DNA from 3 places in the Shewanella sp. M-Br genome. Region 3 is predicted to be linked to each of the others. Evidence: predicted binding sites of a transcription regulator. Region 3 holds the regulator's gene; each other region holds the start of a gene.
The links. The regulator MetJ, encoded in region 3, represses methionine synthesis genes. The targets are predictions, from matches to a motif close to TAGACGTCTAGACGTCTA.
Positions count from the first base shown of each region.

Region 1: a site for MetJ is predicted at 7,205-7,222, ahead of metH (methionine synthase). Genes of this name have one in related genera too.
Region 2: a site for MetJ is predicted at 4,748-4,765, ahead of metK (methionine adenosyltransferase). Genes of this name have one in related genera too.

Region 1 covers NZ_BJBV01000003.1:223,715-234,398, reverse strand. Annotated here, with positions in the region: gene AAA952_RS03925 (cobyric acid synthase) at 1-997, opposite strand, end outside; gene cobU (bifunctional adenosylcobinamide kinase/adenosylcobinamide-phosphate guanylyltransferase) at 1,103-1,723, opposite strand; gene AAA952_RS03915 (adenosylcobinamide-GDP ribazoletransferase) at 1,720-2,508, opposite strand; gene cobT (nicotinate-nucleotide--dimethylbenzimidazole phosphoribosyltransferase) at 2,615-3,697, opposite strand; gene AAA952_RS03905 (FecCD family ABC transporter permease) at 3,868-5,025, opposite strand; gene AAA952_RS03900 (ABC transporter ATP-binding protein) at 4,994-5,887, opposite strand; cobalamin riboswitch at 5,988-6,153, opposite strand; gene AAA952_RS03895 (histidine phosphatase family protein) at 6,358-7,077, opposite strand; gene metH (methionine synthase) at 7,347-10,684, shown strand, end outside.
Region 2 covers NZ_BJBV01000008.1:70,949-81,632, reverse strand. Annotated here, with positions in the region: gene AAA952_RS08540 (TonB-dependent receptor domain-containing protein) at 1-2,394, shown strand, start outside; partial or broken gene AAA952_RS08535 (transposase) at 2,511-2,836, opposite strand; gene AAA952_RS08530 (hypothetical protein) at 2,914-3,399, opposite strand; gene metK (methionine adenosyltransferase) at 3,554-4,705, opposite strand; gene tkt (transketolase) at 5,151-7,145, shown strand; gene epd (erythrose-4-phosphate dehydrogenase) at 7,262-8,278, shown strand; gene AAA952_RS08510 (phosphoglycerate kinase) at 8,413-9,588, shown strand; gene fba (class II fructose-bisphosphate aldolase) at 9,813-10,684, shown strand, end outside.
Region 3 covers NZ_BJBV01000011.1:139,359-150,042, forward strand. Annotated here, with positions in the region: gene AAA952_RS11415 (phosphoribosylaminoimidazolesuccinocarboxamide synthase) at 1-78, opposite strand, end outside; gene AAA952_RS11420 (hypothetical protein) at 65-493, opposite strand; gene AAA952_RS11425 (SRPBCC family protein) at 741-1,223, shown strand; gene AAA952_RS11430 (pentapeptide repeat-containing protein) at 1,328-1,990, shown strand; gene phsA (thiosulfate reductase PhsA) at 2,421-4,703, shown strand; gene AAA952_RS11440 (4Fe-4S dicluster domain-containing protein) at 4,716-5,282, shown strand; gene nrfD (NrfD/PsrC family molybdoenzyme membrane anchor subunit) at 5,285-6,232, shown strand; gene AAA952_RS11450 (sulfite exporter TauE/SafE family protein) at 6,337-7,080, opposite strand; gene metJ (met regulon transcriptional regulator MetJ) at 7,215-7,529, opposite strand; gene metB (cystathionine gamma-synthase) at 7,742-8,905, shown strand; gene AAA952_RS11465 (bifunctional aspartate kinase/homoserine dehydrogenase II) at 8,917-10,684, shown strand, end outside.

The DNA.
Region 1 (10,684 bases), on a different contig from region 3:
TCGCGGCTTGAGTTTGTAATGATACATAGTCAAAATCGATATCGGGATTTAGCCGCAGCGGATCAAAATCCGTGTGATTACTGATCCTTGGGTACACTAATACCCGCACTTTTAAGCGGCTGTTAGCACCTTTAGTCGGCGAGCTTATCAGCGCATCTTCGGCATCGAGATGTAAATCATGCAGATAAGGCAACACGCCTAAAACAGGTTTTTGAGTATAAGCTTCAAGCCAATCGAGCCCTGATTGCAACAGGCTAATATCACCACGGAAACGGTTGATCACAAAGCCCTTTACCCGCGCCTGTTCGGATTCTGATAACAAGGCCAAGGTCCCGACCAAATGGGCAAATACGCCACCTTTATCGATATCGGCAATGATAATCACAGGGCAATCCACAGCTTCGGCAAATCCCATGTTGGCAATATCACCTTCACGCAGATTGATCTCCGCTGGACTACCCGCGCCTTCCACCACTATGGTTTGATACTGGGCCGTCAATCGCTCGAAGGATTCCAGCACAGCGCCAAGCGCCATTGCCTTATAATCCTTAGATTTAGGCCCAAAAAAGGCCGAGGCTTCGAGTGTTGTCAGGGCTTTGCCATGAACGATAATTTGCGCGCCCGTGTCCGAGCTTGGTTTAAGCAGTATGGGATTAAAATCGGTATGGGGCTCAAGATAACAGGCCACGGCTTGCAAGGCCTGTGCGCGGCCAATCTCGCCGCCATCAATAGTGACAGCGCTATTGAGCGCCATATTTTGCGGCTTAAAGGGCGCAACCTTAATCCCCTGACGAGCGAGCAAACGACAAATGCCTGCGACTAAGGTGCTCTTGCCCGCATCCGATGTAGTGCCCTGCACCATCAAGACTTTTGCGCGACGAGGTGAATTAACAGCAGGCGTATTCACCATAAGATTAGCAGCAGGATTCATAACAACGGTGTCAGCGGTATCGAGTGCATTAGCACAGGCTGTGTTGTCTGTGTTTGGAGAGGACATAGGTTTAAAAGGCTTATTCTAGTTTGCAGTCATTAACATAACAGCTCAGTCTAAAAATAACTTAAGTATGCAACTTAAGCTTAAAACGTGGACTGAGCCCAAAGTCTAAAGTGGTTTCAATGCTAAGGGTAAACCCGCAACCACTAAGGTGACATTGTCAGCTAAGGCGGCAACGGCTTGGTTTAACCAGCCCGCTTCATCGACAAATTGTCGGCTCAATTCACCTAAGGGCACAATACCTGAGCCCACTTCGTTACTGATCAACACCACCACACCTTCTAGCTCAGCAAGCGAATCCACAAAAGCGGTTTTCTCTGCCTGCCAATTCGCCAAAGCTTCATCGTTAGAGATTGAACTGGCATACGGTATAAAGTCTGTCGCATTCCACTCTGTCGGCGCGGGGTCATCATCGATTTTAACGTTCGATGCAAGTAATTGATTGGTTAACCAAAGGGTTAAACAGTCCACTAAAATCACTCGCCCAGGTTTTGCTAAGCGCTTTAACAGTGCCGTAAGGGCGAGCGACTCTTCAAACAATTGCCATTCGATACCATCGTCCGTTCGTCCCGCTTGATGTTTGGCGATACGGGTCGCCATTTCATCATCCAGCGCCTGCGCCGTGGCCACATAGCAGGCATCGAAGCCGAGCGCTGTGTACTGGCGCACTAAGGCTTCACCGTAGCGACTCTTACCGCTACGGGCGCCGCCTAGGACGAGGTGGATCACAGTATGTTACCTACAACGAGCAATACAAAATAACACACGATTTCAGCTATTTGCTGCGCTGCGCCTAAGGTATCGCCCGTGTAACCGCCAATCTGGCGTCTAAAGATCACTATGATCAAACGGCGCAGTCCTATCATCACTAACAGCAATGACAATGCCGCTAACCCCTTGAGGAATAACAGTACTAATACGCCACTGGCGATCAGGATAAGCAGCTCATTAATGCCCTGATGTTGCGATAGCGGCTTAGACTTACTGGTCTCGTCATCGCGGACATATTTTTCACTAAAGATGATACTGGCTGATACCACACGGCTGACTGTGTGGGCGACGATAAGCGCCGAGCCCGCCACCACAGGATCGTACAGCGCCAACTCGACTAGCAACTGCCATTTCAGCAGCAGGGCCAACATCAACGCCAGTGCGCCATAACTGCCAAGGCGCGAGTCCTTCATGATCCGTAGCTTGTCTTCCGCCGTCCAACCACCGCCAAAACCGTCGAAGGTATCGGCCAGGCCATCCTCGTGGAATCCGCCCGTGAGCAAGACGCCAACCAACATAGCTAACAGCACAGAAACACCGGCGGGGAGCCAGTTCTGCGTCAGCCAAAATACAATGGCACTTAACAGGCCGACCAAAAGACCGACGAGACCGAAATAACGGCTGGCCTTATTCAACTTATCGCTATCGACTTCGACCCATTTAGGCATAGGAATGCGGGTAAAATAGCCCATGGCAACTAAAAACAAATCTATCTCTTTGTGCCAGCTTTCGCGTTCTGACATAAAGCATCCTTAGTGAATTAACACTTGCTGCAAGGTTTAAGATTAAAACGGTTGGCTAAAAAGTTATTATTTTAAATAAGTAAAATAAGCGACTTAGCAGAGCACATCATACAACAGCCTCAATCCCCGCATCACTAAAACTCGCCATTTGATTGTAAAAATTTACAGAGGCTTGAATAAGCGGCAACGCCAAGGCTGCGCCCGTACCTTCACCTAATCTCAGCCCGAGTGATAATAAAGGTTTCGCCTGCAAAAACTCCAACATCCGCTGATGGCCTTGCTCGTCTGACTGGTGGGCGAAAATCAAATAATCGCGCACATTGGGGGCGATTTGCACCGCGACTAATGCCGCCGCTGTCGCGATAAAACCGTCCACGACCACCAGCATTTTACGCTCAGCGGCGGCTAACATAGCCCCCGTCATCTGCACAATTTCAAAACCTCCTAGGCAAGCTAACACTGACTTAGGTCCAGTTAAGGCGCTTTGATGCAGCAATAACGCGAGCTCAATCAGCATCAATTTACGTTCTAAGGTTTCACTATTAATGCCAGTACCACGGCCGACACAATCAATCACATCCAGCTGCATAATCGCCGCCATAATGGCCGCAGCAGAGGAGGTATTGCCTATGCCCATTTCGCCAAAGGCGACTAAGTTACAACCCGCTTGATGGTGACGTTCAATCAAATCGCGCGCCATAGCAAAGCCTTTATCGACGGTTTCAAGCGCCATTGCGGGCTCTAAATGGATTGCACCCGTTCCAGCGCCAAGACGTTGATCGATAATACCTTCAACCCCTTCAACTGGCGTTAAAATACCGCAATCGATCACTTCGAGCTTAAAGCCCACCTGCCGACAAAAAACGTTAATCGCCGCGCCGCCATGGGCAAAGTTTTGCACCATTTGGTGAGTCACTTCGCTAGGAGCAATCGACACACCTTCTGCGGCAATGCCATGATCCCCCGCAAACACTAACATGGTTGGATGGACTATTTTGAGCACATCCGTTTGTGGCTGCTCCGTTTGTTGCAAATCAGTCGCTTGCACGCGGGCAATCTGCAAGGCTAAGGATTCGAGCTGACCTAAGGCGCCGGGCGGCTTAGTCTTAAGATCAATTTTCTGCAGAATCACCAGATCCTGCGCTTTACTCACAGGGCTTATTTGAAAAGACACGGCTGACTGAGACATCCACACTCCACTTTGTAATCTACATTAAATAACCACAACGCATCCCGCGTTTATGACGAACATGTCCAATTGTGCATTTCCAATCGCGGGTGGGATATCAACAGAAATACTGATTATCCCGCCAGTCTGCGCTTGCTAGATGACTCTAGGATGACGTTCTGACTAGGTGCTTACGCCATGACTCTGCGTTTACGCAAAATCAGCAAAAAGAACATGCTACCTATGGCCGCCGTGATAATCCCCACGGGCAACTCTTGATTGCCTAACAAACAGCGCGCCAGCACATCAATCCACACCATAAATAATCCGCCCACCAGCGCCGTTAAAATAATCGGCTGACGACCGGGAAACAGCATGCGCACTGTGTGGGGGATCATTAATCCGACAAAGCCAATACCGCCGCAGGTGGCGACCAAAATCGCGGTAATCAAGGAGCAGAGCAACAGCATATTGAGTCGCAACTTAGGCACATTCACCCCTAAGGTATGCGCCGTTTCATCCCCCGCTTGCAACGCCATGATCTGCCGTTTCATGCCTAAAATAATGAACAAACTCGCGCCAATCACCAGTGTTGGCAGCACTAGCAAGGACCAACTGGCCTTGGCGAAACTGCCTAAACTCCAAAACAGCACAGAAGCCGTCGCCTGCGGACTGGCGAAATACAGCAGCAGACTCGTTAGCGCGCCGAACATAAAGGAGGTCGCCACGCCAGAGAGCAACATGCGCTCCACTTGGCTATTGAGCCCAAGGCCAGATAAGGCCAGCACTATCAGTACCGACAAACTGGCGCCAATAAAAGCGCCGAAGGGCAAGCTAAACCAAAGCAAACCAGACAAGGCGCCCGAACCACTAAAAATCCCCGAGTTCGCCGCCATACCCGCATTCTCAAAAAATCCAGAGCCCGTGAATAACGTCAACATCACCACAGCGCCAAAGGACGCGCCAGAGCTAATGCCAAACAGATAAGGGTCGGCCAGCGGATTGCGGGTCACGATTTGCAGCACACTGCCCGCCAAGGACAAGCCCGCACCCGCCACAAAGGCCAGTAAAATGCGCGGCAGTCTGAGCTCCATCACGATGCGCTCCGTCATGCCATTGGCTTGAGTGAGGTTGGCCATTTTATTGATAAACACTTGGATAACATCCATAAAACTGATGTTCGCCGCGCCAAAACTCGTGGCGGCAATGGGGGTTATCAAAGTGATTATGCCTAATGTGACCAGCATCAGTTGTTGTCTCGTCAAAGGTGTCACGATACGCCCCAAATGTGAGATGAAATGCTGTTTACTCCCTGAATCATCCGCCCTCGCCTCGCTCAGCCAAAGCATCAGCCATGCTGTGCGTCGAATCATGGTAGCCATAGAAGTAGCTGATTAAGGGCTTTTTATGTTGTGGATGGGTCGACACCTGAGCGCACACGCCGAACACATCGCCAATTCGCGCCTCGGTTAATACTTCGGTAGGCGTGCCCATAGCGCTGACTTCACCGTTATGGATCAACAACAAACTGTCGCACAGGGCGCTGGCTAAATTGAGATCGTGAATAGAGGCAATCACGCTGATGCCAAGGCTACGCACTAATTCGAGGATTTGAATTTGATAACGCACATCGAGGTGGTTGGTTGGCTCGTCGAGGATCAACAGTTGCGGCTGCTGCACTATGGCGCGGGCGATCAAGGCACGCTGCTTTTCACCGCCGGATAAGTGCTCGTACTGTTGGTGCATCTTATGGCTGAGGCCGACTTTCTCTAGAGCCTTTGCAATGCGCTCGCCGTCACAGCTCGAATTGGTATCGAACATGCCCTTGTGCGGCGTTAAGCCCATGCTGACCAATTGCTCTGTGGTTAGGTCAAAATAATGCGGCGTGTCTTGCTGCACTACGGCGACGCGGCAGGCAAACGCCTTGGGCGATAAACGCTCAATATCTTGATCAAACAGGGTAATTTTGCCCTGAGTCGGGCGAACAAAGCGATACAAACAGCGTAGCAAGCTAGACTTACCCGCACCGTTAGGCCCAATCAAACCCAGCATCTGCCCCGTTGGCAGCGCAAAGTTAATATTGGAAAGAATGGTTTTGCCATCGATACACCAGCTTAACTGGCTGACATCGAGCGCGACCATCTGGCTCGCTGACGGGCGAGTGTCGCTGTCATTCAAAGCATGGCTCGTTTGGATGGCAGAGAGTTTCACCAAAGTGGTGCTCCTAGCGAGTCCAAACCTGAATTAAAAAAGGTTGTGCACATTGTCATCGGCTCCCTCGAGTCACCCGCTCGAGAACTAAGGCTGCACGCAGCGATAACAGAAATAGGCAGGTCTCCTGACTCGTCACTTTTTGTATTGAAAACAATATAAAAAGTCACTCACAGTTGCGGGCACAGTTCGGGCTGACTGACAAGCAGCTCCCCGATTCCCTATTATGTTGAGATTGATTTCAAGCCTTTGCAGCGTGTCTCGGCCATAACTGCTACAGAACACCCTCGCACGACTCAAAACTCCCAACACCTATTTCTGTGACGTCATCCGATACACTGCCACCAGCCTTGCAAGGCCGCGTGCGTCAGGGGACGTCAGGAAAAAGCATTATCCTATATTTACCTTAATAGGCAATCGACAATCACGCTGGTAAGACAAGAAAAATCTTCACCTTAGGGCAACGCGGATCACTCGCAGCGCCCGCTCGGCCAATCTAAACGCCAGTAACAAACGCCGTGCTCATCCTGCAGCACATTAATGCTCACCACGGCCGCCACGGGTAAATCGAGTTGACTGTAAAAGCCCACCGCCCGCTCAACCCCAAGGGCACGCGCCATTAAGTGACGGATCACTCCGCCGTGGGTCACGACCCATACTTTGGCAGCCAGTTCGCCCGCAGCCACGCTAGCGCCCACAGCCTGCTCGGCGTTATCTGAGTTGACGGTCAATCGTTCAAACTCGGTGGCGAGTATCTGGTCAATTGCGCCATTCACCCGCGACTCGAAACTGGCCATAGTTTCCCCATTGGGCGGCGGTGTTTGCCAAGGGTTTTGCCAATAGGCCGCTAAACGTTCGCCCTCTTGCTGATACAGCTCATCGAGTCGACGACCGTCCCAATCACCAAAATCAATTTCCTGTAAACCCGACAAAAACTGCGCCTGCAATGGCCTTGACTCAGATACCAGCGCCGCCGTCGAATGCAATTCGGCGGCAAAGGCTTGGGCAAATTCGGCGCAGCGGCGTGAAGTCGAACTGTAAATCGCGCTACAGGTACTTGCCTGCGCCTCAACCGCTGCCGACATTTGCTGCCAGCCCTTTTCGCTTAAAGGCACATCCACACGGCCGCGTAAAATGGCGCCGCCTTCACACTCACCGTGGCGCAACAATAACAATCGAACTTGTTTCATATATGCCTTTTTAGTTAGGGACTAGATACTAAGAACTAAAGCCGAGGGCCTAAATTCTTGATTCTCGATTCTCGCTCCTAATGCCCTTGACTTTCATCTTGCCCTGACAATCATAAGTCGCGTATTATGGACGTCTATACGTTTAAATGTCCAAAACAAATTTTTAAGAACAAGTATTCAAAAAATGTCGGCTGACGACAATAAAATGCACTTAGCATAACAATGGCCGATTTTTGGACTTAACTTAGCTGTATTTAAGGTAATTATTTATGACGATACCCTCTACCAAAGCCGGCCAGATATTGGCAGACATACGCAAACAGCTTGCAGAGCGCATTCTGATCTTAGACGGTGCCATGGGCACTATGATCCAAGGCTACAAGCTGGAAGAAGAGGACTATCGCGGCGAACGCTTTAAAGATTGGCACACTGACGTCAAAGGCAACAACGATTTATTGGTGTTGTCGCAACCCCACATCATCAAACAGATTCACACCGACTACTTAAACGCCGGTGCCGACATCATTGAAACCAACACCTTTAATGCTACTACTATTGCCATGGCCGACTACGACATGCAGTCGCTGTCCGCCGAAATTAACTTAGTCGGCGCGCGCCTCGCCCGTGAAGCCTGTGATGAAGCCTTTGCTGCCACAGGCATTCCACGCTACGTCGCCGGTGTGTTAGGCCCCACTAACCGTACGTGTTCGATTAGCCCTGATGTGAACGACCCTGGCTATCGCAACGTCAGCTTCGATGAGTTAGTGACTGCTTACAAAGAATCTACTAAGGCGCTGATTGAAGGCGGCGCGGATATCATTATGGTCGAGACCATATTCGATACCTTAAACGCCAAAGCCGCGCTGTTCGCAATTGAATCCGTATTCGATGACTTATTTGGTCAGCATTCTAAAGACAGATTGCCGATCATGATTTCGGGCACCATTACCGATGCCTCTGGCCGCACACTGACTGGCCAAACGACCGAAGCCTTTTACAATTCCCTTCGTCATATCAAGCCCTTATCTATCGGTCTTAACTGTGCACTTGGGCCAAAAGAATTGCGCCCCTATGTGGAAGAATTATCCCGCATCAGCGAGTGTTATGTGTCGGCGCATCCGAATGCAGGCCTGCCGAACGAGTTTGGCGGTTACGATGAAACCCCAGAGGATATGGCGAACGTGATCGAAGATTGGGCGCGCGAAGGCATGCTCAATATTATCGGTGGTTGTTGTGGTAGTACGCCTGAACATATCCGCGTGATCCGTGAAGCGGTCGACAGACATAACCCGCGCGTGTTGCCCGATATTCCCGTAGCTTGCCGCTTAGCCGGTTTGGAACCACTGACTATCGACGCCCAATCCCTGTTCGTTAACGTGGGTGAGCGCACCAACGTTACAGGTTCGGCCAAGTTTTTAAAGCTGATCAAAGAAGGCAAGTTTGAGCAGGCGCTCGATGTCGCCCGCGAGCAGGTCGAAAGCGGCGCGCAAATCATCGACATCAACATGGACGAAGGCATGCTCGATGGCGCCGAGATCATGCACAAGTTTTTAAACTTGATTGCCTCTGAGCCCGACATCAGTCGCGTACCTATTATGATCGACTCCTCTAAGTGGGAAGTGATCGAAGCTGGCCTCAAATGTATTCAAGGCAAGGGCATAGTTAACTCGATTTCCCTTAAAGAAGGCGAAGCCAAGTTTATCGAGCAAGCCACCTTAGTGAAACGCTACGGCGCGGCGGCCATTATCATGGCGTTCGACGAACAGGGTCAGGCCGACACTAAAGCGCGTAAAATCGAAATCTGTACCCGCGCCTATCGGGTGCTGGTCGATAAGGTCGGCTTTCCGCCAGAAGACATCATTTTCGACCCGAACATTTTCGCCATCGCCACAGGTATCGATGAACACGACAACTATGCCGTCGATTTTATTGATGCCATTAAAGCGATTAAAGCCACCCTGCCCCACGCGATGATTTCGGGCGGCGTATCGAACGTGTCGTTCTCGTTCCGCGGTAACAACCCAGTGCGCGAAGCGATTCACGCGGTCTTCCTGTACCACGCCATCAAAGTCGGTATGGACATGGGCATTGTCAACGCAGGTCAGTTAGCCATTTACGACGATATCGATCCTGAGCTTAAAGTGCGGGTCGAAAACGTGGTGCTTAACTTGCCCTGCCCAGTTGAAGGCTCAAGCAATACCGAGCAGTTACTTGAAATCGCAGAGAAATTCCGCGGTGATGGCGCGCAGGTGGGCAAGAAAGAAGATTTAGAATGGCGCAGCTGGCCGGTGAGCCAACGCTTATCCCATGCGCTCGTCAAAGGCATTACCGAATTTATCGATGAAGATACCGAAGCCGCTCGCCAAGAAGCGAAACGTCCACTGGATGTGATTGAAGGCGCCTTGATGGACGGCATGAACGTGGTCGGCGACTTGTTCGGCTCGGGCAAAATGTTCCTGCCGCAGGTGGTGAAATCGGCGCGGGTGATGAAAAAAGCCGTGGCTTACTTAAACCCCTATATCGAGCTAGAAAAGGTCGAAGGCCAATCTAACGGCAAGATTTTGATGGTGACAGTAAAAGGTGACGTGCACGATATCGGCAAGAATATCGTCGGCGTGGTGCTCGCCTGTAACGGTTTCGAGGTATTCGATTTAGGTGTGATGGTGTCGGTGGAGCGAATTCTCGACGCCGTGAAAGAACACAATATCGATATCATCGGCATGTCGGGGCTCATCACGCCGAGTCTGGACGAGATGGTGCATAACGTGAAAACCTTCCACCGCGAAGGCTTAACTATTCCGGCGATTATCGGCGGTGCCACTTGCTCTAAAATCCACACAGCGGTGAAGATTGCGCCCCATTATCCCCATGGCGCCATTTATATCGCCGATGCGTCCCGCGCTGTACCTATGGTGAGCAAGCTCATCAACAACGAGACACGCCAAGCGACCATAGACGAAACCTATGCTGAATACGACGACATGCGCACTAAGCGTCTATCCCAAGCCAAGCGCAAAGAAATAGTGTCACTCGAAGCGGCCCGTGAAAACCGCTGCCAACACGATTGGGCCAACTACACCCCGTTCACGCCAAACGTGCTCGGTCGCCAAGTATTTGATAATTATCCGTTAGAAGACTTAGTCGAGCGTATCGACTGGACACCGTTTTTCCGCTCGTGGGAACTTCACGGCCATTACCCTGAAATCCTCACCGATAAAGTCGTCGGCGTCGAGGCACAAAAGCTGTTCGCCGATGGTCAGGCCATGCTCAAACAAATCATCGAGGAAAAGTGGCTCACGGCGAAAGCGGTTATCGGCTTATTCCCTGCCAATACCGTCAATTACGACGACATTGAGCTGTATACCGATGAGTCGCGTACCACAGTCGAAATGACCACACATCACCTGCGGATGCAGCTTGAGCGTGTCGGCAACGACAACTTCTGCCTATCCGATTTTGTTGCACCAAAAGACTCAGGCGTCGCCGATTACATGGGCGGCTTTGCGGTGACCACAGGCCACGGCATAGACGAACATGTGGCGCGTTTCGAAGCCAACCACGACGACTACAACGCCATAATGCTCAAATGCTTAGCCGACCGTTTGGC
Region 2 (10,684 bases), on a different contig from region 3:
TTGGCAGTTGCCATTACCGCTGTATTTGCGGGTAATTTTGTCCAAGCCGAAGAGGCTCCCGACAGAAAAATGGAAGTTATGGTTGTTACTGCCTCTGGATATGAACAGAAATTGGTTGATGCACCTGCCAGTATTTCTGTTATCACCCAAGAAGATTTGATGATAAAACCTTATACCACTCTCCTAGATGCAGTGCGTGACTTGGAAGGGGTTGATATTGGTGAAACCCGTGATAAAACAGGGCAAGGTACCATCAGTCTACGCGGTATGGGATCTGACTATACCTTAATCCTTGTCGATGGTAAGCGTCAGAATAACCATGGTGATATTTATCCAAACAGTTTTGGTGGCAATCAATTTGGTCATGTACCACCACTTGATGCTATTGATCGAATTGAAGTTATTCGTGGGCCAGCATCAACGTTATACGGTGCAGATGCTCTAGGTGGTGTGGTGAACATCATCACTAAAAAAGTGGGCGACGAATGGTCTGGCTCTATCACTCACAGCCGAACTCATCAAACCAATGATGCCTATGGCGAAGATATCACTACCGATTTCAGCGTGATGGGTCCCCTCATTAAAGGCGTTCTTGGGTTATCGATTCATGGCAGTATTTATGATCGAATGGGGTCTACACCAGAGTATGCACCAGTAGATTATCCCAATGGAGAAGTACGCACTCGTTCACTCGGTTTTGGTGGTGGCGGTAAAACCGTCGATAACGAAAATCATATGTTAGGTGGGAGTTTAAGTTGGACGCTAAATGAACATCACAAAATTTGGTTTGATTTAGATTCCTCATCTCAAGATTATGATAATACGCCACTGATCAATGATAACGGTGAACGCGAGTATCCGCTTGGTACTGTTGATAATATCGATAGTCTCTGGATTGCCAGTAACTTCTGTAAAGGCGGCGTAGGTTCCCGTGAGGCTGCTTGTCTAGCCAGCGGTGGTGAATGGGCAAGACGATCAAATCCGCGAGCGGGTTACAGCGAGACTCAAAAATTTACCCGTGATGCTTGGGCGTTAACCCATGAAGGTGCTTGGGATTTTGGTACAAGCTTTGTGTCACTATCCTATGTAGACACACAAAATAATGGCCGCACACTGCCATTTACCACTGCTGAACGAGTATTACTACTGCAGATGATTGATGGTAAAGGGGATTACACCGGCATGACTGAAGCCGAACGTAAAGCGATTGCTGAATCCACTTTCCTGCCTAGACCTAAACGCGAAATGGCAAGTAATCAATATACGCTTGATATGAAACTCGATATTCCATTTGAAGCTGCAGGAAATCATGTCGCAGTGACGGGTGCGCAGGTGATTCGTGGTGAGTTGAAAGACGGTGTATTTGGTATGGAAGAAGGTACGCCGGGTGCAGTACAAGAACATAATATGTGGTCTGTTTTTGCTGAAGATACATGGAGCATGACTTCTGATTTATCTGTTACTGCGGGTTTACGTCATGATGATCATGAAATATTTGGCAACCAACTCAGCCCACGTCTATACGGTGTTTACACCATTAATAATGAGTGGACAGTAAAAGGTGGGGTGAGCACAGGTTTTAAAACACCTAAAACCACACAATTGTATGATGGTGTCGTTGGCTTTGGTGGCCAAGGAACCTCACCGCAATTTGGTAACCCAGATCTCGAAGCTGAAACCAGTGTGTCCAGCGAAGTCGCCCTGTATTGGTCTCATCCAGATGGCCATAATTTTAACGTCACTATCTTTAAAAATGACTTTGACGATAAGATTGCTTCACAACCCTGTGGTAAAGGTACGAGCATAGAATGTTCCGATGCGGGTGAATATGCTGATTTAGGTTATGCAGTCAGTAGCAAAACAGTCAACATAGATAAAGTTACTATTCAAGGTGCTGAGCTCGCGGGACGTTGGGAAATTCTAGATGCCTTAACGTTAAATGCTAATTATACCTACACAGATAGCGAGCAGAAAAGCGGTGCAGAGCAAGGTCGTCCACTCGGCAACAGTGCCAAGCATATGGCAAACGCGACATTAAAATGGGAGTTGACCGACTCATTAAACGTATTCTTGACCTCAGAATACCGTGCTAAACGTTATCGCTCTTGGGATATCATTAATGATGCTGCACTTTACTATAAGGGTTATAACGTGTTCCATCTTGGTGGTTCTTATCAGGCGAGTGAGTTTGTCACCTTCAACATGCGAGTAAATAACTTGTTTGATAAAGATTTTACTTCATACGATATTGTCTTCACCGAATGTAGTGACACTAGCACCACTTGTGTCTCTGACGATAATGGCCAAAATGGATACACAGCATCTTACGTTGATGATTTTAATAACAAAGATAAGGCCCGTAACTTCTGGGTTGGTATGAATGTACGTTTCTAAACGAATACCCTGTGCATTAGCCATTATTTGATATTCATGGGCGATAGATAAAACTGAGAGTTACCCGTTTGATAAAGGTATCCACTATCAATTAAACAATAGGGTAACTCTCATTACTCATTACTCAGTGCACCTGCACTGTGCTGGTGAGTCCGCACTATCGAGCCATCAATAAAAAACCATTCCGTGTCAGCAAGGTTCGCTAAGGTTTTGAGTAAATAGGCCTGAATGTCTTTTTAGACTATAAATAAAACCGTCTAAAGACCGTACTCCAATGGCCCAACTCTTTGGGTAAATCTTGTCAAGGGATACCTGTTAGAAGGCGTTAAAGAATGCCTTCGAATATTTGTCTATGTTCAGGTTTATCATAAACATGGCCTGTGCTGTTCATTAAATGAAATAGCGTTTCCCTGCGTGCATTGGTTAGTATCAATCTTGGCATGCTCTCTAAAAATCATTCTCGAAAGCTCAATAGATCCTAGATGAAGTCAGAAACATTAAAGGTGCTAGCGTATAAGCCTAAAGAATCAGCCATTGCCCGTTTGGGTAAGTACCAATATAACCAAAGGGGATTCTTCCACAGAGATACCAAGATAGGCGTTCACTCGTAAAGGCTGAAAGTTTAACGTCAGCTAGGAGCAGTGTTGCGAGCGTATTAGCGTCATCGGATGTCAGCGCGCATATTTCTGCAACTGGAATAATTTTCCAAGTGGAGAGGTAAGCTGACTTAGCAATTTCATCGACTTCGCTGTCAGAAATCCAAGCATGCACATCATTTACTACTGCCATTGTTTTTAACGAATTTGCCAAGTCATGATCTGTTACACACAGGCTTTCATAGTGGATTTCGTAAGGTGTTTCAAAAAAGGCCTCAGGATCGGATTCAAGAAAAGCGGCGATCTCCTCTAATGTACCGTATGTCTTTGCTATTTCCTCTGGCTGACCTACATTGGCTGCCCATGCACAAGATTGAAGTTGCTGTAATAAGATGGCGTTATCGGTCATGGGGTCTGTGCACTCTAATGGTCTGTGTATATACTGCTTTTATTTTGCCATATTTGTCTTAGCATTATTAATCTAACTAAATGTCAGACATAAAAAAACCGCTGGGTAGCGGTTTTTTATGGGTCTTAAGTGTAAGAATTGAAATGAATTAAGACTATAGACCCGCGTCAGCGCGCAATATTTCGGCTTTATCAGTTGCTTCCCATGGGAATTCGCTGCGACCAAAGTGGCCATAAGCGGCGGTCGCTTGATAAATTGGACGTGCTAAATCTAGCATGGCCGTTAAACCGTATGGGCGCAGTTCAAAGTGTTGACGTACTAACTTGATCAGCACTTCTTCAGACACTTTACCGGTACCGAAGGTCTCGATGCTGATAGAGGTAGGCTCTGCCACACCAATAGCGTAAGACACTTGGATTTCACAGCGATCAGCAAGACCTGCTGCAACGATGTTTTTTGCCACATAACGGGCAGCGTATGCTGCGCTACGGTCCACTTTTGATGGATCTTTACCAGAGAATGCGCCACCACCATGACGGGCCATGCCGCCGTAGGTGTCAACGATGATCTTACGACCCGTTAAGCCGCAATCGCCTACTGGACCACCGATAACAAAACGGCCAGTTGGGTTGATAAAGAACTTAGTATCTTTGTTTAACCATTGAGCCGGTAATACTGGCTTGATAATGGTTTCCATCACGCCTTCAATTAAGTCGGCTTGTGAAACGTCATCTCTGTGCTGAGTCGATAACACGACTGCATCGATACCGACAATTTTGCCATCATCATAGGCAAAAGTGACTTGGCTTTTCGCATCTGGGCGTAACCAAGGTAGCGTGCCATTTTTACGCACTTCAGACTGACGTTTCACTAATGCGTGAGCATAGGTGATAGGTGCAGGCATCAGAATGTCGGTTTCGTTGTTGGCATAGCCAAACATTAACCCTTGATCGCCAGCACCTTGCTCTGCAGGGTCTGCGCGGTCTACACCTTGATTAATGTCGGGTGATTGCTTACCAATGGCGTTTAATACTGCGCACGAGTCCGCATCAAACCCCATATCTGAATGGGTATAACCAATTTCACGCACCGTTTTACGGGTGATTTCTTCAATATCAACCCAGGCAGAGGTAGTGACTTCACCACCCACTAATACCATGCCTGTTTTGACATAAGTTTCACACGCTACGCGTGCTTTTGGATCTTGAGCCAGAATTGCATCTAGCACAGCATCAGAAATCTGATCTGCAATCTTATCGGGATGACCTTCTGAGACCGACTCAGAAGTAAACAAGTGCTTTGCCATAGTAGGAAAATCTCGTCGTTAGCATTCAAACGTGTAGAAGCATCTACATCTAGACGGCTATTTTAGTTTAAATCCGATTGCCGATCACCCCCGATAATAAAAAATCCTCTCAGATTGTGACCTGAAAACGACTACGCTCAGTCATAAATAGGTTATTTTACTTATATTTCATAGCATTAAGTTTACTATGTTTTTGAGGAATTTATTTCTCTATTACAAGTGATCCTTGCTATGCCCTCTTAAGTAAACGCCAGTAGAGTGACTGGCTTGTTTCTGCGACTTGTATACTCAAGCGACCTGAATCCTGCATCTTCAGGTTGTTTGGGTACATATTCGCCCATCTTTTGCTGAGTGAATGGTAATTTTAGTTTGCGTCACACTGGCATGTAGGGGAAAATATGCATCCAAATTGCCCGCTAGACCCCACAAACAAGCAGGAGAGAGCATGTCTTCCCGTAAAGTACTCGCAAACGCAATCCGTGCGTTAAGTATGGATGCAGTTCAAAAAGCAAATTCAGGCCATCCCGGCGCCCCAATGGGTATGGCAGATATTGCTGAAGTGCTGTGGAATGATTTCCTTAAGCACAACCCGAACAATCCGAAATGGGTAGATAGAGATCGTTTTATCCTCTCTAACGGTCACGGTTCAATGCTGATTTACTCTTTACTTCACCTGACTGGTTATGAATTACCAATTGAAGAGCTAAAACAGTTCCGTCAATTGCATTCTAAAACCCCGGGTCACCCAGAATACGGTTACACCCCAGGTGTTGAAACCACAACGGGTCCACTCGGTGCGGGCATCAGCAACGCTGTCGGTATGGCGATTGCTGAGAGAACCTTAGCGGCACAGTTTAACCGTGATGGTCACGATATCGTTGATCACTACACTTACTGCTTCCTCGGCGATGGCTGTTTGATGGAAGGTATTTCCCACGAAGCCTGTTCATTAGCCGGTACTTTAGGTTTAGGTAAACTGGTCGCATTTTGGGATGACAACGGTATTTCTATCGATGGCCATGTTGAAGGCTGGTTCACCGATGATACGCCAAAACGTTTTGAAGCTTACGGCTGGCATGTGATTGCCGGTGTTGACGGTCACGATAGCGCGGCAATCCGTGCTGCTATCGAAGCGGCGAAAGCGGTGACCGATAAACCAACAATGATTTGCTGCAAAACCATTATCGGTTTTGGTTCACCCAACAAATCTGGCAGCCACGATTGTCACGGCGCGCCACTAGGCGATGCAGAAATCGCAGCCGCCCGTGAATTCCTTGGCTGGCCACATGCACCATTTGAAATCCCTGCTGACGTTTATGCCGGTTGGGATGCCAAAGAAGCCGGTGCGGCCCGTGAAGCAGCGTGGAACGAGAAGTTTGCAGCATATCGCGCTGCTCACCCAGAACTGGCTGCTGAATATGAGCGTCGCGTTCTGAAAGGTGAATTACCGGCTGATTTCGAAGAAAAAGCGCAGGCATTCGTGCAAGCATCACAGGACAAAGCCGAAGGTATTGCGAGCCGTAAAGCCTCACAAAATGCCATCGGTGCATTTGGCGCTATGTTGCCTGAACTGTTAGGCGGCTCTGCTGACTTAGCGGGTTCTAACTTGACACTGTGGTCAGGTTCTAAAGGTATTCAAGACGATCCAGCTGGTAACTACATTTACTACGGCGTGCGTGAATTCGGCATGAGCGGCATTATGAACGGTGCTTCGCTGCATGGTGGTTTCATCAACTACGGCGCAACTTTCATGATGTTCATGGAATATGCTCGTAACGCAGTCCGTATGTCGGCGCTGATGGGTATTCAAAACATCTTCGTTTATACCCATGACTCTATCGGTCAAGGTGAAGATGGCCCAACGCATCAACCAGTTGAGCAATTAGCTAACCTGCGTATGACGCCAAATATGGCCGTATGGCGTCCATGTGATGCGGCAGAAACGGCAGTTTCTTGGAAAGCTGCGATTGAGCGCCGTAATGCACCTACGTCACTGATCTTCAGCCGTCAAAACCTGAAAGCTCAAGCGCGTACCGCTGAGCAATTAGCTAATGTGGCTAAAGGTGCTTATGTACTGCAAGACTGTGCGGGCACACCAGAACTGATCCTGATCGCAACTGGTAGCGAAGTACAATTGGCAATGGATGCAGCCGCTGCACTGACTGAGCAAGGTAAACACGTTCGCGTAGTCTCTATGCCATCGACGACTGAGTTCGATAAGCAAGATGCCGCGTATAAAGAATCTGTATTACCACGTGCTGTGACTAAACGTGTGGCTATTGAAGCGGCGCATACCGATTTCTGGTACAAGTACGTCGGGTTTGAAGGCACAGTTGTGGGCATGACCACATTTGGTGAGTCTGCGCCGGGTAACGTGCTATTGAATCACTTCGGTTTCACCGTTGAAAATGTGCTGAATGCTGCAAAATCATTGGGCTAATCGCTCAAGGGATTAGATTCAATACAAAAGGTTAAACTTTTTAAGTGTTAATCTGTATAATGCGGCCTGCAATCGTTTGCAGGCCGTTTTTGTATTAAGAGGAAATTGAGACCTCAATGATCCGAGTCGCTATCAATGGTTATGGCCGTATCGGCCGCTCTATTCTCCGAGCTTTATATGAGTCTGGAAAACGGCAGCAAATGCAGATTGTCGCGATTAATGAATTAGCTAAACCTGAAGCCATTATTCATCTGACCCAGTACGACACCACCCACGGTCGGTTTGCGCATAAAGTGAAGCTTGTTGATGATCATATGCTGATTGGCGACGATGCGATAAAAATTCTCCACGAGCCCGATCCCACAAAACTCCCTTGGCACGAGATGGACATAGATATTGTCTATGAAGCCACAGGCGTATTAGTCGATCGTCAAAGCTGCGAAGCCCATATTCACGCCGGCGCTAAACAAGTGCTGATAAGTCATCCATCCTCAGCCGATGTCGATGGCACGATTGTCTATGGTGTAAACCACGATTTACTCCGCGCCGAACATACTGTGGTGTCCAACGCTTCTTGCACCACAAACTGTATCGTGCCAGTGATCGATGTGCTTGATCGCCACTTTGGCGTTAAAAGCGGTGCCATTACCACTATCCATTCGGCGATGAATGATCAACAAGTGATCGATGCTTATCATGATGATTTGCGTCGTACCCGCGCCGCTGGCCAATCGATTATCCCTGTCGACACTAAACTTGCCCGCGGCATTGAGCGGATCTTGCCGCACATGAAAAATAAGTTTGAAGCGATTTCGGTGCGCGTGCCCACCATCAACGTGACCGCCATCGATTTGTCCGTGACCTTAGAAAAAACCGTCGATATTGCCACAGTCAATCAGGTGCTGGAATCAGCCGCCAATGGGCGATTTAACGGCATCTTAGGCTATACTGATGAGCCCTTAGTCTCATGTGATTTCAACCATGATCCGCGCTCCAGTATTGTCGATGGTACCCAGACCCGCGTGAGCGCCGGTCAGTTGGTGAAGTTACTCCTGTGGTGCGATAACGAGTGGGGTTTTGCCAATCGTATGTTAGATACGAGTTTGGCGATGATCGCGGCCAAGCGAGGCTGATAAAAGTAGATTATTCACTTGTGGGTCACTGAATTTATGCCAATTCGACGGGATGTCGAGCGCCGAGCGGCAGTCAATTCATACCGGCTATGTGTGAAACAGTTTGTTTTTTGATTATAAAAGGAAGCGTTACCATGGCAATTATCAATATGTCAGATCTGGATCTACAAGGTAAGCGCGTGCTTATCCGCGAAGATCTCAATGTCCCTGTCAGCAATGGCGTCGTCACCAGTGATGCACGTCTGCGCGCCTCTCTACCGACTATCGAGTTGGCCCTTGAAAAAGGTGCGGCTGTGATGGTGATGTCGCATTTAGGTCGTCCGACCGAAGGCGAATACAATGCTGAATATTCTCTGCAACCTGTGGTCGATTATTTGGCAAAAGCCCTGTCTTGTCCTGTGCGTTTAGCGACCGACTATTTAGACGGCGTCGACGTTGCCGTGGGTGAAGTGGTTGTGTTCGAAAACGTGCGTTTCAACGTGGGTGAAGGTAAGAACAACGAAGCCTTATCGAAAAAAATGGCGGCGCTGTGTGATGTCTATGTGATGGACGCCTTCGGTACTGCACATCGTGCCCAAGCATCGACCCATGGAGTGGGCATGTTTGCCCCAATCGCCTGTGCAGGTCCATTACTGGCGCAAGAATTAGATGCCTTAGGCAAAGCGTTAGATAACCCTGCGCGTCCTATGGTGGCGATTGTCGGTGGCTCTAAAGTGTCAACTAAGCTGACCGTGCTAGAAAGTCTTTCGGGTATCGTTGATCAGTTAGTGGTTGGCGGCGGTATTGCCAATACTTTCATTGCGGCGGCAGGCTACAATGTCGGTAAATCGCTGTATGAGGCGGATTTGATCGACGAAGCTAAGCGTTTAGTGGCTAATGCTAAGAGCCGTGGCGCCGATATTCCTGTGCCGACTGATGTGGTCGTTGCGGGCGAGTTTAGCCCAACAGCAGCGGCAACGTTAAAATCGGTTAGCGAAGTCGCTGATGGCGAAATGATTTTCGATATTGGTCCAGATAGCGCTGAAGCACTGGCTAAAATCATCGAATCTGCTGGCACTATCGTGTGGAACGGCCCTGTGGGCGTGTTCGAATTCGACCAATTCGGTGAAGGTACTAAGCGTATCGCCCAAGCGATTGCTGATTCAAAAGCGTTCTCTATCGCAGGCGGTGGTGACACTTTGGCTGCGGTTGATAAGTACGGCATTGCCGATAAAGTGTCTTACATTTCGACTGGTGGCGGTGCTTTCCTCGAGTTCCTCGAAGGTAAAGAATTACCGGCTGTGGCTATGTTAGAAAAGCGCGGCGCTTAATCATTAAGTTTTAAAAAACGCGGCGCATAAGACGCCGCGATAAGCTCTGATAACATCAAAGCTTTGATAAAAAGTAAAAAATTATAAAAAAAACCGCCCGTATTCATCTAAGGTACTTAATTTAAGTTGTTTATTTAAGGTACAGAGTTGAATGCGGGTATAAAAATCCATCCAAACGATAGCGACCTCGGTGATAGATATCACCCTATTATTGGAGTTAAAAAATGGCGTTAATTTCCCTACGACAACTACTTGATCACGCAGCAGAACATGGATACGGTGTGCCTGCGTTTAACGTTAACAACTTAGAGCAGATGCGTGCCATCATGCAGGCCGCTGAAGCAACAGACAGCCCTGTGATAGTGCAAGCTTCTGCTGGCGCGCGTAAATACGCTCGACCACAGTTCTTAAAATATTTGATGGCAGCGGCTCTTGAGCAGTACCCAGATATTCCTGTGTGTATTCACCAAGACCACGGTACCGATCCTGATATTTGTCAGCGTTCTATTCAATTAGGCATGTCATCAGTCATGATGGACGGTTCTTTGATGGCTGACGGCAAAACGCCTGCATCGTACGAGTACAATGTTGATGTTACCCGTCGTACAGTGGCATTTGCCCATGCGTGTGGTGTGTCAGTTGAAGGTGAAATCGGCTGTTTAGGCAGCTTAGAAACTGGCCAAGCTGGCGAAGAAGATGGTGTTGGTGCATCTGGTATTTTAAGTCACGATCAAATGCTGACTAGCCCTGAAGAAGCGGCGCGTTTCGTTGCCGATACCCATGTTGATGCACTCGCGATTGCTATCGGTACTAGCCATGGTGCATATAAGTTCAGTCGTAAACCGACGGGCGATGTACTGCGTATCGACCGCATCAAAGAAATTCATGCGCGTATTCCTAATACTCACTTAGTGATGCACGGTTCATCTTCTGTGCCACAAGAGTGGCTAAAGATCATCAACCAATATGGTGGTCAGATCCCAGAAACCTACGGTGTACCATTAGAAGAAATTGTAGAAGGTATCAAACACGGTGTACGTAAAGTCAACATTGATACCGACTTACGTTTAGCATCAACGGGGGCCGTTCGTAAATT
Region 3 (10,684 bases):
CTTGCCGCTGTGGACTGGGCTGTCGGTGCGGATTGGCAAATCGTTATTCACGGCTAATACGGAATCAGCAAGACTCATGACGAGTATTCCTTAGGATAGAGAGTGTAGGGATAAGGTTTTTATAAGTGTCGGTTTGCAGATGGACTATGGCGTTAGCAACAGCCAGATTCATTGCAACCGCTTTATTATTCGCGCTTGGCTTAGGGCGTAAATCGCTCAGCCAGTTTGCGGGATTTGATGTTAAATCTTGAACAGCAAAAGTCGTATTTTCGGGCGGTGTTTGAATTGTATTGGGTGGAGATAATGCAAGGGATGGAACAAACGCAGGGCAAGGTTGGCACCACAGTGAAAGTGGTCTGCGAAAGCGGGCTGGGCCCGTGCCATTTTGCTCGAAAATGCTAACCATTAATCCGAGAGAACCTTGTTCTAGACTGCCGCGAAAAAGTGGCGACATTCTACCTTTTTTGACAAAATTTGCCACGGCTATTTGCATCGCTCTTTGCACAGATCTTTACATAGCCCTTTACACTGCTCTTTATATAGTTCTGTGGCTTGAATCTAGCGGGCATAAGGATTTGCAAGGGAATCACGCGCTAACACTCAGTGCTGAGCATGATGGAGGGCTGGTGTTCTGCGGACGAGCGAATGTTGAAGGGCTGTATTTTAGTGCGCTGATGTGCGAGCTTATGACGTAGCTGCAGCCGACAAGACCATCAAGCCAAATATCCAATGGAGGGAATATGAGCACAAGTCAGCATGTACATAATGATAATCAACGAGAGCTAGTATTAGAGCGGATTATCGATGCGCCGCCAGAAAAGCTGTTCCGCGCGTGGACCGAGCCAGAACTCCTCAAAATTTGGTTTACGCCAAGGCCGTGGACTGTGGCTAGCGCGAGCTTAGATGTGCGTGCCGGTGGTTCAAATATGATCGTGATGCGCAGCCCTGAGGGACAGGATTTCCCGAATCGTGGCGTGTATCTCGAGGTGGTTGAGAATAAGCGCATCGTATTTACCGATGCCTTTACTGAGGCTTGGGTGCCGTCCGATAAAGCCTTTATGACGGCAACTATTACTTTTGAACCTGTGGAAGGCAAGACCAAGTACACTGCGCGGGTGCTGCATTGGAATAGTGAAGATAGGCAGAATCATGAGGATATGGGGTTTCATCAGGGTTGGTCTAAGGCGACCGATCAGCTTGAGGAACTCGTCGCGAGCATTTAGCCGGTGAGTCTCAAGCCTCGTATCAGAGAGTAAACAATAAGCAGTATCTAGCCCAATTGCCCTGCATATTTTATTGCTGGGGATTGGGCAGGATTAGAGGTGTTATGTCGTCACAGAAAGAAGTGCCACAGCTTACACAATCACAGCTTGCGCCATCGCAACTCGCGCAAAGCGCGGCTTTGCAGGGCAATAGTTTTTTATCAAAACAGTTCAATGGCTTGTCGGAATTAGCCCAAGATCTACAGGGCATCGAGTTCGAGGATTGTTGCTTTCAAGATTGCCATTTTAGCGAGAGCACTTTCCGTAAATGCAAGTTTATCGATTGCCGCTTTGTGCGTTGCAACTTAAGTTTAGTGAAAGTGCCCCAGTGTCAGTTCAGCGGGGTGGAGTTTGAAGAATGTAAGTTAGTCGGTATCGATTGGACCCGCGCCGCGTGGTCGCGTTTATCCTTTGCCGCGCCCTTTTCCTTTAAGCAATGCATCCTAAATGACTGCTCATTTTTAGGCTTGTCCCTCGATGAAATCATCATCGAAGAGTGCAAGGCCCACGATGTCGATTTTCGCGAGGGCAGTTTTAATCAAGCCAATTTCACCTACACGGATTTTAGTCATAGTCTGTTTGGCCGAACTCAATTATTGGAGGCGGATTTCAGCGAGGCATCCAATTACGATATCGACATTTTTAACAATAAAATCAAAGGCGCTAAGTTTAGCCGCGATGAAGCGACTCGGCTGCTCAACTGCCTCGATATAGAATTAATGGATTAAGGATTGTGGTAGGTTTTTACTCAGCTTTTCACTCAGCATAGTGATGATCATCCCACGAGTGTTATCGCAATTTACTGAAATATCTGTTTGTTTTTGAAGCCGCCATTTGTCCCATCTGGCGGCTTTTTCTGTCCGTTTTTTAAGACCTATTGATCTTATTCACGTATTTCAAGGTCAGTCTTAGGTTTTAGTTGCGGTAGATCACACCGAGCTTCCCCATGTGGTTTACCACAATACCCACCTACCTCTTTCGGGATAACAATCTCTGTGGATGAGCAGTGTATTCAGCGTATGCCGTGTATTTTGAAGATATGGTGGCGCTGTTTTAACGCTTTATAACTAAAAAAGTAATCAAATCAGTGAGCAAACCTCTGCTCGATGGCGTCCAATGTGGCGACTGGCGGGTGGGATGAGCGTGATGGAGGTAACCATGATTGAGCTTAATAGGCGAACCTTTTTAAAGGGAGCAGGAGCGAGCAGCGCCACGTGTGCGTTGGCCAGTCTGCTGCCGGGCAGCTTAGCGGCATTAGAGAATAAGCAGCTAAAGGGCATGGGCAAAGACATTGCCAGTATTTGTGAAATGTGTTCGACTCGCTGCCCGATTTCGGCGCGGGTGATTGAGGGCAAAAACGTCTTCATTAGTGGCAACAAGGCCGCTAAATCCTTTGGCGGTAAAGTGTGTGCCCGTGGCGGCGCAGGCCATAGTTTATTGTACGATCCACAGCGTATCGTTAAACCGTTAAAGCGGGTCGGTGAGCGCGGCGAAGGTAAATGGGCTGAGATCAGTTGGGATGAGGCTTATAAATTAATCGCTGAAAACCTCAATAAAATCAAAAAAGAACATGGTCCAGAAGCCGTGGCATTCTCGTCAAAATCTGGCTCACAAGAAAAGCATTTGTTTCACCTTGCGACCGCCTTTGGTAGTCCAAATACCTTTACCCACGCGTCGACTTGCCCTGGTGGTTATGAAATTGCCGCTAAGGCTATTTTTGGCACTAAGGTCAAACGTGATTTAAGTAATTCTAAATACATCATTAACTTCGGCCATAACCTGTACGAAGGCATCAATATGTCCGAAACCCGCGGCATGATGGCGGCGCAAATGGACAAAGGTGCCAAGCTGGTGGTGTTCGAGCCAAGATTTTCCGTCGTGGCCGATAAAGCCGATGAATGGTATGCCATTCGCCCCGGTACCGACGTGGCCGTCGCCTTGGCGTTATGCCATGTATTGATTGAAGATAATCTTTACGACAAGGCATTTGTCGCGCGCTATGTGGAAGGCTTCGAAGCCTTTGCCGCCGAAGTGAAAGCCTATACCCCTGAATGGGCTGAAACCATCTCCGATGTGCCTGCCAAAGACATTCGTCGTATCGCCCACGAATATGCCGCTAAAGCGCCCCATGCTGTGGTCGATTTTGGTCACAGAGCCACCTTTACCACCGAAGAGTTTGAGATGCGCCGCGCCCTTTACGCCGCTAACGTCTTGATTGGTAACATCGAGCGTAAGGGCGGGATTTATATCGGCCAGAAACCCGGTGATTACAACAAGCTTGCCGGTGAAGCGGTTGCGCCCGTATTGGCAAAACCTGGCGTGAAAGACATGCCAAAACCAGCAGCGAAACGTATCGATCAGGTGGAAGAACAGTACGCCATGATGTGGACATCGGGCGGCGTTTACCAAACTATTCTCGATGCCACATTAAGCGCTGTTCCTTACCAGTTACACGGTTGGGTGATGTCACGCACTAACCCAATGCAAACCATGACAGACAGAGCACGCGTTGTTGAAGCGATGAAAAAGCTCGACTTTATCGCCGTGTGTGATGTGTATATCAGCGAAACCGCCGCCTATGCGGACGTGATTTTACCTGAGTCAACTTATCTTGAACGTGATGAAGAAATTGCTGATAAGTCAGGTAAAAATCCGGCCTATTATGTGCGCCAACGGGTCGTTGAAACCTTAGGTGATACTAAGCCTTCTTGGCAGATCTTTAAGGATGTGGGTGTGGCTATGGGTCTTGGCGAGTTCTATCCATGGGAAAACATGGAAACCCTGCAAATGCTGCAGGTGAACCGCGACACTGACCTGCTGCGCCGGATCAAAGACGAAGGTTTTGTGAGCTTCGGTAAGCCAATTATGTTGTGCGAGCCTAAGATGGTTGCCGAGTTTATTAAGGCATACCCCAATGCGCGACCTGCCGATGAAGACGGCACTTACGCCAGCGCACTGACCTTTAAAACCCCGAGTGGCAAGATTGAACTCACTTCCGCGAAAGTCGAAGCCATGGCACCGGGCCGTGGGGTGATCAAGTTCCGCGAAGTGAATCTTAAAAAAGCAGATGAGTTGTACTTTATCCAAGGCAAAGTGGCGGTGCACACCAATGGTGCCACCCACAATGTGCCTATGCTCGCTAACCTGATGTCGGATAACGCTGTGTGGGTTCACCCCGTTACTGCGGGCAAGTTAGGGATCAGCAATGGCGATCCAATCCGCCTCACCAGCAGTGTTGGCACAGAAGAAGGCCATGCCTTAGTCACGCCGGGTATTCGCCAAGATACTGTGTTTGCTTACATGGGCTTTGGTTCTAAAAACAAAGAGTTGGTCAGAGCAACGGGCAAAGGTATCCACTGCGGTAACTTACTGCCGCATGTTACTGCTCCTGTGTGTGGCATGACAGTGCACACCACGGGCGTCACGCTGGCAAAGCGCTAATCGGAGGCTTAAATGAATAAACGATATGTAATGGTGCACGACGAGAATAAGTGCATCGGCTGCCAAGCTTGTAACGTGGCGTGTCGCAGTGAAAATGGCGTACCCGAAGGCGTAACTCGTCTGCAAGTGCGTGTGGAAGGCCCCTTTGGTGAGATGCCCAATCTGCATTTCAAATATCACAGGGTATCTTGCCAGCAATGTGAAGATGCACCCTGCGTTAAAGTGTGCCCAACAGGCGCGGCCTATGTGGGTGAAGATGGCATTATCTCTATCCATACCGAGAAGTGTGTCGGTTGTATGTACTGTGTGGCAGCGTGCCCTTATAAAGTGCGCTTTATGAACCCAGAAACCAAGGCGGCGGATAAGTGTAACTTCTGCAAGGATACGCGTTTAGCGCGGGGCGAAGAGCCAGCGTGTGTGACTGTGTGTCCAACCGATGCCTTAGTGTTTGGTGATGCCAATGATCCACGCAGTGAAGTGGCCATCATGCTCAACACTAAAATCACTTACCAAGATAAAACCCATTTGGGCACTAAACCTAGGGTATATCGCGTTCCTACCAAAAGAGGGGGGATTTGATTATGAACAATACTTGGGGCGACATGGCGCAATATGATCCTGTCACTTGGCACTGGGTCATCGCCGTTTACCTGTTTATGGCGGGGTTATCCGCGGGCAGTTTACTGATTGGCATTGGTTTGCGCTGGGCGAATAAGGAACTCAGCGCGGGAGCTGAAAGCAGCATTCTTAAGGCGGCAGCCATTATTGGGCCTGTAGCAATTAGCTTAGGTCTAGCTTGTTTAGTGTTTGACTTAACCAAACCATTCCACTTTTGGTTGATCTTAATTCACTATAACTTCCAGTCTGTGATGGCAATCGGGGTGCTGGCGCTGCTGGCGTATTCTCCCTTAGCTTTTGCGTACGCCATTATTGTGCTGCGGGATGACTTACCAAAATGGGGTTTAGGTTTCCTAGCGCCTATCGCTAAGTTACTTATGCCATTTCGAAAGCTGATTGAAGTATTGTTGTTTGTCCTCGCCATTGGCGTGGGGGCTTACACTGGCTTCTTAATTTCGGCGATGAATGCTTACCCTATGCTCAACACTGCGGTACTGCCTGCGCTGTTTTTAGTGTCAGGTCTATCGGCGGGCGCTGCGGCAAATGCGGTACTGGCGTTGCTGATGTTTAAGACGGACAGCCACGACAAAACCTTAGTGAAGATGCACGGTTTAGAATTGCCTGTGATGGCGATTGAAATTCTGTTCCTGTTCATGTTGTTCTGCGCCTTGTACTTTAAGGGCGGCGCGGCTGCTGCGGCCTTAGCATCGTTAACGTCTGGGCTATGGGCAAGCGTGTTCTGGATAGGTGTTGTCGGAATTGGCTTTGGTATTCCATTGCTGTTTATGCTGTTACCCGCCGCGACTCGCCACACTAAGGGCGCAATGATCATGGTTGCCTGCGCGAGCTTAACCGGCGTACTCGCTCTAAGACACTTTATTGTGTACGCAGGGCAAAGCTATTTAAGCTGAGTGTAAGCTGGCTTTAGATATTGATAGATAAAGAAAAGCACTGGCAATGTCAGTGCTTTTTATTGTTTGAATCTTCAGATGATTTGCCAATACAAGCAGGACGCTTATTGGGGTAATAACTCGATAACCGACTTCACCGTTAGCACTAAGGCGCTGATACTGCACAGGACTAACGTCGCCATCTTTGTCTTCTCTTTATCGACACGGCCCACTAATCGTCCTGCGACTAAGTAACCTAAAATCACTGAGGGGAGCAGCATCAACGACAGCCACAGATGTTTTAATTCTAATAAGCCAGTGATCGCTAAAATGACCAATGCAATCATGGAGCTAAAAATGAAGAAGGCCGACAGGGCAGCACGAAACTGCGAGGCATCTTTGCCTGCCAACAAAATCGCCATCGGCGGGCCACCAATCGCGGCGATATTGCCGAAGATCCCTGAAACCACACCCGCACTGAAGAGGGTTTTCTTATTCACTGGCAGGCTGAATTTATTCAGGCTGAGGATCACTGCGACAGTTACAATGGCGGCGATGGATAAACCCAGTATGGGTTGAGGCGCAAACAGCAATAAACTCGCGCCGATAAAACCACCGGGCACGCGGCCTATGAGCGCATATTGCAAGCCATTGAATTCTAAGTGACCGCGTTCACGCACTAAGGTCAGCAGGGCGATGGAGAAACCCATAGCAATAACAGGCGCAGGTACAAGTTGTGGATCGACGATATACAGCAAAGGACTGGCGACAACCGCAAGCCCAAACCCAATAAGACTTTGGGTTAAGGCGCCCAGAAACACGACCAGCGAGGCTAAGGCGAGTGTCTGTGGATCTATCATAGAAAACATAGGATTTCCTATATCCCAAACCAACTCAAGATGGTGAAATTTAAAGTTTGAAGTCGCTTGGGTATAAACAAAAAGGGATCGTTAACGATCCCTATTGATGAGCACTGTGATATGACTTTGAAAGCGACGAGTCGCTATTCCATGTCTTCCCACTCGATTCCCATTTGATCCATCAACAACTTGGCTTCGGCGGGAATGCTGTCTGGGTTATCTTTTGACAGATCTTCATCGTTGGGCAATGGCTGGCCAGTGTAGGCGTGCAAAAATGCCTCACACAACAGCTCGCTGTTGGTGGCGTGACGCAAATTATTGACCTGACGACGAGTACGTTCGTCCGTGAGGACCTTAAGCACTTTGAGCGGAATAGACACAGTAATTTTTTTTACTTGTTCATTCTTCTTGCCATGTTCAGCATAGGGGCTGATGTATTCCCCATTCCATTCAGTCATTGACTCACCTGTTATAACGCTAAATTCGGGGCAGATTTTAAACCCTTACAAAGAACAGTCAAATTATTGCTACTATTTCTTTGTGATTGCAAACAGATTTCTTTATGTTCAGACGTCTAAACGTCTTCACGCCTATTGACGATGGCGTTGGGCTTAGGTACATTTAGACGTCCAGACATCTCTATCAGTCTACCGAATTTAGGAGTCCACCCATGGCAGAGCGTCAATTAGCCACACTGGCAGTGCGTCAGGGTATCGAAAGCGATACTCAATATGGCGCAGTTGTGCCACCGATTTATTTGTCGACTAATTACGCCTTCGATGGTCATAAAAATCCCCGCGAATTCGATTACAGTCGTTCAGGCAACCCAACTCGCTGCATTTTAGGTGAAGCATTAGCCCAATTAGAAAAGGGCGCCACTGGCATAGTGACGTGCACTGGCATGGCGGCCATCACCTTAGTGACCACTTTGCTCGGCCCTGATGACCTATTAGTTGTGCCCCATGATTGCTATGGTGGTTCCTACCGTTTATTTACCAACTTGGCGAAGAAAGGCCAGTTTAAGCTCATTGTGGTCGACCAAACCGACAGCCAAGCGTTAGCCGCCTCCATTGCGCAGAATCCTAAGATGGTGTGGCTCGAAACCCCATCGAACCCGTTATTGCGTGTGGTAGATATCGAAGCCATTGCTAAGGCGAGCCATGAGGTCGGCGCGCTGGTGGTGGTCGATAACACCTTTTTATCGCCGATATTGCAACAACCCCTATTGTTAGGCGCGGATATCGTTATCCACTCCACCACTAAATATATCAATGGTCACAGCGATGTGGTCGGTGGCGCAGTGGTCGCTAAAGACGCGCAAATCGGTGAAAGCTTACATTGGTGGTCGAACACTCTAGGCTTAACGGGGTCAGCCTTCGACAGTTATCTGACCCTGCGCGGCCTGCGTACCTTAGCGGTGCGAATTCGTGAACATCAAGCCAATGCCCAGCGCATTGTTGAGGTATTAACGCAAAGTCCTGTGGTGAGCAAAGTTTATTACCCTGGTCTTGCGGATCACCCTGGTCATGCCATTGCGGCCAAGCAACAACAGGGCTTTGGCGCTATGCTGAGCTTTGAGCTCAAAGGCGGCGAGGCCGAAGTCGTGGCCTTTTTAGGTGCACTCAGCTTATTTAGCGTGGCGGAAAGTTTAGGTGGCGTCGAAAGTTTAGTGGCAGTGCCCGCCACTATGACCCACAGAGCCATGGAGCCGCAAGCGCGCTTCGAGGCTGGTATTAAGGACACCCTATTGCGTCTATCGGTGGGTATTGAAGATGCCGCCGATTTAGTTGCAGATATTCAAGCAGGATTAGCCGCCGTTGCGGCTTGTCAGTAGAGGAATAATAGATGGCACGTTGTCACTTACATAAATTTGGTGGCTCCAGTTTAGCGGATGCCGATTGTTATCGCCGAGTCGCCCATATCCTGTTAACCCACGGTCATAGTGATGATCTCGTGGTGGTCTCTGCGGCGGGTAAAAGCACGAATTTCCTGTATAAATTATTAGCGCTGCGTGATGCGGGTCAGCTATGGCAAGAAGAATTACAAGTGCTGATCAGCTACCAACAGGGGTTGATTGAGCAGTTGTTGTCGAATGAACAAGCCCGCGATCTGCGTGAGCGTTTGGCCACTGATAAAGCGCAACTCATCAGCTTGTTGTCCTTAGACGAGCGCAACGAATATCAAATCAACCATGTGGTGAGCTTTGGCGAACGTTGGTCGGCACGTTTAATGGCGGCGCTGCTGCGCGAATCTGGCGTTGCGGCAAGCCATGTGGATGCCTGTTCAATTTTAGTGGCCGATGAAGCCGCTGTGCCGCAAATTCGGGTACAAGAATCCCGCGCTAAAGTACAAGCCCTATTAGCCGCGCATCCCAATGAACGCTTAGTGATCACAGGTTTTATCTGTGCTAACGAGCGTGGCGATACCCTATTACTTGGCCGTAATGGTTCAGATTTTAGTGCCAGCCTGATTGCCAGCCTTGCCGATATCGAGCGCGTGACCATTTGGACCGATGTGGAAGGAGTGTTCAACGCCGATCCTAATAAAATCAACGATGCCAAGTTACTAAAAAGCATGTCACTTGCCGAAGCCGATCGCCTAGCGCGTTTGGGCTCGCCAGTATTGCATTCGCGCACTTTGCAGCCGCTATTCAATACCGAAGTGAGCTTAGCGGTGCGTTCAAGTTATGCGTCCCACACCGACTTTACCTTAATCGCGCCCCACAGTTCGTCGGCGAGCGCGCCTGTGTTGACTAACCTCAATGCTGTTGTCCTGTTCGGCTTTAAACTCACAGGGGCGTTAACTCGTTTATTAGATTTATTGATTGCCGCGGGTTTAACGCCATTGGCCCATTGGACCTCTGCCCATCAAAGAGTTGAACTTGCCTATACCGCTGAGAATCAAAAACAAGTTCAAAGATTACTCGATGCCGAGGCAGAAGCATTCGGGATCAGCGATCAGCAGATCAATACAGATTTTGGTTTAGTCGCATTAGTGAGTGCCGACGCCGAACATTATCGTCGCAGCTTTGCCCGTTTACTGAGCCGTGATGCTAAACCTTTGTTCAGTGGTGATTTAAGTTTAGTGACGTTAGTGCCTCAGTCACAGGTGAATCTGTTAACCCAAAAAGTCCACCGTCGCTGCGCTGGGCCGCGTAAACGCATTGGCGTCCTGCTGCTCGGTGTGGGTAATATCGGTGAGGCTTGGATTGATCTGTTTAAGTCGGTATCGCCATCACTGGATCATGAACTCGAAGCTAGCGTTGAGTTAGTTGGTTTAGTTAGTTCGAGTAAAGCCTTGATTAAATCCACTGGCATTAATCTTGCCGCGTGGCAAACAGAGTTTAATACTGAAGCAACGCCTTGGCAGTACGAGCATTTGTTCGAGCAATTAGAACGGGTTAACTGCGATGAGCTGGTGGCCTTAGATATCAGTGCTAGCGCTAGTTTGACGCTGCAATATCCAGAGCTATTCGAGCGTGGCATACATGTGGTGAGCGCGAATAAACTCGCTGGTTCGGGACCACTGCCTTTCTACCGTGAGTTAAAGCAGCAACTGGGTAATCGTCGTTTATTTTGGCGCTATAACGCCAGTTGCGGCGCAGGTTTGCCTA